DNA from 2 places in the Mesorhizobium huakuii genome. Region 2 is predicted to be linked to the other one. Evidence: riboswitches for the same ligand, from Rfam matches in the RefSeq annotation. Region 2 holds a riboswitch; the other holds the start of a gene.

What was found. A riboswitch is a leader RNA that binds a small molecule or an ion and turns the genes downstream of it on or off. The one in region 2 is predicted to bind S-adenosylmethionine.
Positions count from the first base shown of each region.
Region 1: linked by a shared signal. The riboswitch ahead of HB778_RS19510 (O-succinylhomoserine sulfhydrylase) and the one ahead of metX (homoserine O-acetyltransferase MetX) in region 2 are both predicted to bind S-adenosylmethionine.

Region 1 is NZ_CP050296.1:3,961,291-3,964,693, reverse strand. Features, by position in the region: gene HB778_RS19515 (2'-deoxycytidine 5'-triphosphate deaminase) at 1-880, opposite strand, end outside; SAM riboswitch at 980-1,057, shown strand; gene HB778_RS19510 (O-succinylhomoserine sulfhydrylase) at 1,114-2,301, shown strand; gene HB778_RS19505 (BrnA antitoxin family protein) at 2,323-2,550, opposite strand; gene HB778_RS19500 (ceramide glucosyltransferase) at 2,854-3,403, opposite strand, start outside.
Region 2 is NZ_CP050296.1:2,082,618-2,086,020, forward strand. Features, by position in the region: gene hisC (histidinol-phosphate transaminase) at 1-871, opposite strand, end outside; gene HB778_RS10190 (hypothetical protein) at 966-1,397, opposite strand; gene HB778_RS10195 (hypothetical protein) at 1,394-1,648, opposite strand; SAM riboswitch at 1,825-1,902, shown strand; gene metX (homoserine O-acetyltransferase MetX) at 1,975-3,144, shown strand; gene metW (methionine biosynthesis protein MetW) at 3,141-3,403, shown strand, end outside.

The sequences.
Region 1 (3,403 bases), 1.9 Mb from region 2:
AGCCCGGGTCGAAGAAGCCGGCATAGTGGACGCGGAATTCGCCGACCAGCGGATCGAAGGGCGTCATCTCGGCGGCGTAGAGCGGCGGTACATGTACCGCTTCCTGGCTGACCAGGATGTAGAATTCATCCGGGTCGAGCACCAGTTCGCCGGCGCCGCTCTTGTGGATCGGCTCCCAGAAATCGACGACATCCTGCGCCGCGCGCTTGTCGACATCGACGAGGCCGGTGTGATGCTTGCCGCGATAGCCGACCAGCCCGTCACTGTCGCCGTTGAGATCGATCGACAGCGCGATGCCGCCGCCCGAAATATTCGGCGGTTCGGTGGCGACCAGCATCTGCGCGCGGTGCAATTCATTGAGTTCGGCTTCCGAGAGCAGCGCGTTGCCGGTGCGGAAGCGGATCTGCGACAGGCGCGAGCCGGTGCGCACGACGATCGGGAAGGTGCGCGGGCTGACTTCCAGGTAGAGCGGACCGTTATAGCCGGCGGCGATCTTGTCGAACTCATGGCCACGGTCGGTCATTACACGGGTGAAGATGTCGAGCCGTCCGGTCGAGCTCTTCGGATTGGCGGAGGCGGAAATCTCCGCCGGCAATGCCAGGCTTTCGAGCAGCGGCACGATGTAGACACAGCCCGTCTCCAGCACCGCGCCTTCGGCCAGATTGATCTCGTGCAGCTTCAGCCTGTCGAGCTTTTCCGAAACCTTGTGGTTGGGACCCGGCAGGAAGGAGGCGCGCACCCGCCAGGCCTTGTCGCCGAGCCTGAGATCGAGGCTGGCCGGCTGGATCTGGTCGGTATCGAGCGCGCGCGGCGACTTCAGCGCACCGGACTGGAACAGCGCCGCAATGTCCTGATCGGGAAGAATGCCTGTCTGCCGCAAGGCTACGCTCCTAGAGGGCAGGCTTTTGGCGAAACCTGCTTGGTACAAACCTCTTAATGAAGCCGGCAATTGACGCAAGCGTGGTACGGGTCTAAAGGGTCGTTATCCCGTGGTGATTTGGCCGGTCGGCTTGCAGCCACGTTAAACAAGTCGCTAAAGGACCGTTGGCCGCGAGGCCGTATGGACCGGTTGCGACTTTCGCGGCCGGTTTTTTTGTGTCTGGAACAAGAGCGATGAGCAGCAAGAAGCGCAACTGGAAGCCTCAGACAGCCCTCGTGCACAGCGGAACCTTGCGTTCCGGCTTCGGCGAGACCTCCGAGGCGATGTACCTGACCCAGGGCTATGTCTATCAAACGGCCCAGGCCGCCGAAGCCCGTTTCAAGGGCGAGGAACCCGGTTTCATCTATTCGCGCTACGCCAATCCGACCGTCGACATGTTCGAAAAGCGCATGTGCGCGCTGGAAGGTGCCGAGGACGCACGCGCCACGGCATCGGGCATGGCGGCGGTGACGGCGGCCCTTCTGTGCAGCGTCAAGGCCGGTGACCATATCGTGGCGGCGCGCGCTTTGTTCGGCTCCTGCCGCTGGGTGGTCGAAACGTTGGCGCCGCGCTACGGCATCGAGGCGACGCTGGTCGACGGCACCGACATCGCCAACTGGGAAAAGGCGGTCAGGCCAAACACAAAACTGTTCTTCCTGGAAAGCCCGACCAATCCGACATTGGAAGTGGTCGACATCGCCGCCGTCGCTTCGCTCGCCAACTCGATCGGCGCACGGCTTGTCGTCGACAATGTCTTTGCCACGCCTTTGCAGCAGAAGCCTTTGCAGCTTGGTGCCCATATCGTCGTCTATTCGGCGACCAAGCACATTGATGGCCAGGGCCGTTGTCTTGGCGGCGTCATCTTGTCGGACAAGAAGTGGATCGACGAGAATTTGCACGACTATTTCCGCCACACCGGCCCCAGCCTGTCGCCCTTCAACGCCTGGACGCTGCTAAAGGGCCTGGAGACGCTGCCGCTGCGCGTGCGCCAGCAGACGGAGAGCGCCGGCAAGATCGCCGATTTCCTCGCAGATCAGCCGCAGATTGCCCGCGTTATCTATCCCGGCCGTGCCGACCATCCGCAGGCCGAGATCGTCAAGAAGCAGATGTCGGGCGGCTCGACGCTGATCTGCCTCGACGTCAAGGACGGCAAGCAGGCGGCCTTCGCGCTGCAGAACGCGCTCGAAATCGTGCTGATCTCGAACAACCTTGGCGATGCCAAGAGCCTGATCACCCATCCGGCGACGACGACGCACAAGAATTTGAGCGACGAGGCGCGCGCCGAACTCGGCATCGGGCCTGGTACGCTCAGGCTGTCGATCGGCCTGGAGGATACCGACGATCTGCTGGAAGATATCGCGCAGGCGCTGAAGGCCGGATAGCGGCAAGCGGCAGGCCGAGGGTTACAGACCCACCGCCTTGCGCAGCGCTTCGTTCATGCGCGTCTGCCAGCCGTCACCATCAGCCTTGAAGCGGTCGAGAACATCGGCATCTAGCCGCAACTGTATGGCACGCTTGGGGCGCGCAAGTGGTGGCCGGCCAACCTTGCGGCGCGAAACGACATCGGTCGGTTGTGCATCTGGATCGGCCTCGGCGGCAGCGATGATCGTAGCATCTTCTTCATCGGTCATCGCGGCGAGCGCCTTGCTGGCAAGCGCCAAAGCATCAGCACGTGACTGCTTTGGCGGGCTAGCCTCGCGGTGGACGATTGTCTTAGAGGTTTTCGACATAGTCCATTGGCGAAATCGAAGGATGGAGCGATCGCAAAATCCACGCCATGCTTGGCCTTGTTCGTCCTTGCCTTGTTTTCATCCCACTCGAACAGCATCGCCATCGGTGCGTTTCATAAATTATGTATACACAAAAATAGCGCCTAATCCAATAATTTTTGTATATACGATAACTTCTCCTAGAATCAAGCTGAGCCGTCGAGATCAGGCGCGCGACGGCGTCTCTTCCAGTTCCGCCGCCTTGGTGCCGATGGTCATCGCATTGCCGCGCCAGTCGACGGCGCCGCCGAGCCAGCCGCGTGCCCACATCGCCGGCAAGATCAGGTCGCGCGCCATGATTGCCGCGACCGAGCGTGGCGACAGGTGCCAACCCTTGGACCAGGCCAGGGCACACTCCGGAAGGTAGAAGGCCGCCAGCACGCCGATGGCCGTCAGCGGCAGGCTGAAGCCGGCGCCGGCAGCCGCAACCAGCGCAAGCGTCAGCGGCACCACCGCGCCAGTCAGGATCTCGGGCGCGAAGAACAGCGGGAAGGTGACGCGGCGCAGGCGCGCCCAGCGGGCCTGACGCGACCAGATCTCGCCAAGCCTGCGCCGGCCGAGCGGCTGCTCGAAGGGCGCGGCGACGAGATTGACGCGCAGGCCGAGGCCATTGACCAGCTTGGTCGCGGCCGCGTCTTCGGCGATTTCGGCGGCCAGCGCGCGAATGCCGCCATTGGCATCCAGCATCGGCTTGTTCCACAACATGCTCTTGCCC
Region 2 (3,403 bases):
GGCTCAGCCAGGTCAGCCAGGTCTCGTTATGCGCCACGCTGCGCTCGACATGGGCGCGGTCCCGGATTGCCGCGATACCGGCCTCGATCGCCGTCGCGTTGACGTTGAAGGGACCGCGCACGCGGTTGATGGCGTCGACGATGTGAATGGGCGCATACATCCAGCCGATCCGTGCTCCGCCGAGGCCGATCTTGGAGAAGGTGCGGGTCATCACCACATTCTCGGCGCTGCCGACAAGTTCGATGCCGGCTTCATAGTCGTTGCGGCGGACATATTCGGCATAGGCCGCGTCGAGCACCAGCAGCACATGTCTGGGCAGGCCGGCATGCAGGCGGCGTACCTCCTGGAAAGGCACATAGGTGCCGGTCGGGTTGTTGGGATTGGCCAGAAACACGATTTTGGTGCGCGGCGTGACGGCGGCCAATATCGCATCGATATCGGCGCGCTCGTCGGTCTCCTTGATAACAACCGGGGTGGCGCCGGCCGACTGGATGTAGATTTTGTAGACCATGAAGGCGTGTTCGGTGAATATGGCCTCATCGCCGGGCGCGAGATAAGTCTGCGCCAAGAGGCCGAGGATCTCGTCGGAGCCGTTGGAGCAGATGATGTTTTGCGCGTTGAGGCCATGCACCTCGGCGATCGCCTCGCGCAGCCGCCTGGCGGTGCCGTCGGGATAGATGTCGAGCCTGGCGGCAACCTCACGCGCGGCCTCGATCGCCTTCGGTGACGGACCGAGCGGGTTCTCGTTCGACGACAGCTTGTACACCTTGGCGACACCGGCGGGTGCGGCGCTCTTGCCCGGCACATAGGCGTCGATGTCCATGATGCCCGCGCGCGGGGTTGGACGTGCCTGATCCGGTGTCTGCGTCATGTCGTAAAAACCTGTCGAGAAAGCCTCATCCGAGGCCGCAGCGGGAATACAAGCCATGGCCGGCAATGTCGAGAGGTGCCCACCGCATGTAGCGTCAATCATCGCGGCCGGTGATTCGGGCTTTGCGGGCCCGCTGAAGCTGCAGAATTCCGTGCCGCAGTTGATCGAACAAGGCTGGCGGAAGCATTCCATAGGCGTAACTGCCGTTGGAGCGCGGCCGAATATCGTAGCCAGGCCAAAGGAAGCGGTTCAACTCGTCGAGGCGTATCCAGTGCCGGCCTTCATCGAGGCCGAGAGCTCGGCAAACCACCGCCGGAATCTCGACCGATGTTGCCTTGTCGGATGGTGGGCTATGGGTGATCGGAGCGACAATGGTGCGGATGTGGCCATCCGTGTCCGTCGGCGTGGCAACGACGATCGCGCAAGGACGATCCTTTGTGCCTTCGACTTTGCCGGAGAGGCGTTCGGCACTCCAAAGAAAATTATAGCGAATGACCAGACCCGGTTTCGGAAGCGGCAGGCTCACTTCGGTTCCACGCCATACTCAGCCGATTCGATAGAAGCTATGGTGTCGTCGTCAAGTTCGCCCACGATCAGGATTTCACGCTCACGACGCTTCAGCAATTCGTAGTGCTCGAACTCCTCGGCGGAAAGATACGCCCCCACAACTCGGCCATGATTGGTCACATTGATGACCTTCTTGGAGATGGCTTCGTCCTGATATTTAGCAAAATTTCGGGCGAAATCGCTCGCAGGGATTGCGGTGTTCCGGGGCATGCTTTGCCTCCATCTGCTGCAAGGGCCTGTGAAGTCGACTGTGACAAAACCGAAGTGACTTCGATTGGCTTGCGCAATTTACGTAGTTTACACAAATTGTGCAAGGTGGCGAGAAGGACAACGACCCGTGAGAAACGCCGCCGTTGACGCCAACACCCCATGGCCCTAGAAGAGATAAGAACTTCCGTGGTGATTTGGCCGGTCGGCTTGCAGCCACGTTAAACAACTTGCTAAAGGGCCGTTTGCATCCTGTAACCGGCTTTGCGACGGCAATGCCGGTTTTTTGTTGTCCGCGCTTGGCCGGACGACCGATGGAAGAGATGTGAATGGCCGCTCTGCGCGCAAGAAAGACCAACAACGAGGCCGACCAGCCGTCGAGCCCGGTGTTGCGCTTCGGGCCGGACCAACCGCTCAAGCTCGATGCCGGCACGCTTTTGTCTCCGTTCCAGATCGCCTACCAGACCTACGGCACGCTCAACGATGCCCGCTCCAATGCCATCCTCGTCTGCCATGCGCTGACCGGTGACCAGCATGTCGCCAACACCAATCCGGTGACCGGCAAGCCGGGCTGGTGGGAAGTGCTGATCGGCCCCGGCAGGATCATCGACACCAACCGTTTCTTCGTCATCTGCTCCAACGTCATTGGCGGCTGCCTCGGCTCCACCGGCCCGGCCTCGACCAACCCCGCCACCGGCAAGCCCTATGGGCTCGACCTGCCGGTCATCACCATCCGCGACATGGTGCGCGCGCAGCAGATGCTGATCGACCATTTCGGCATCGAGAAACTGTTCTGCGTGCTTGGCGGCTCGATGGGCGGCATGCAGGTTCTGGAATGGGCGTCGAGCTATCCCGAGCGCGTCTTTTCGGCGCTGCCGATCGCCACCGGCGCGCGCCATTCCTCGCAGAACATCGCCTTCCACGAGGTCGGCCGGCAAGCCGTCATGGCCGATCCGGACTGGCATGGCGGCAAATATTTCGAGCATGGCAGGCGCCCGGAAAAGGGCCTGGCGGTGGCGCGCATGGCCGCCCACATCACCTACCTGTCGGAAGCCGCCCTGCACCGCAAATTCGGTCGCAATCTGCAGGACCGCGACCACCTGACTTTCGGCTTTGATGCCGACTTCCAGATCGAAAGCTATCTGCGCCACCAAGGCATGACCTTCGTCGACCGCTTCGACGCCAATTCCTATCTCTACATGACGCGGTCGATGGACTATTTCGACATTGCTGCCGACCATGGCGGCCGCCTGGCCGACGCCTTTGCCGGCACCAAGACCCGCTTCTGCCTGGTGTCGTTCACATCGGACTGGCTGTTTCCGACGGAAGAAAGCCGCTCCATCGTGCATGCGCTCAACGCCGCCGGTGCCTCGGTATCCTTCGTCGAGATCGAAACCGACCGCGGCCACGACGCCTTCCTGCTCGACGAGCCGGAACTGTTTGCCGCCATCAACGGCTTCATCGGCTCGGCAGCCCGCGCCAGAGGACTCGCATCATGAGCGTCAACGGCAGCCAGCGCGTCGACCTCGAGGTCGTCGCCAACCTCATCCCGCCTCAGTCCCGCGTGCTCGACGTCGGTTCGGGTGACGGCTCATTGCTTGAATTGCTGCAGGACGCCAAGCAGGTCGACGGCCGTGGGCTTGAACTGTCGCAGCGCGGCGTCAACGAATGCGTGGCGCGCGGCCTCTCTGTCATCCAGGGCGATGCCGACAAGGATCTCGAATTCTATCCCGACAAGGGTTTTGACTTCGTCGTCCT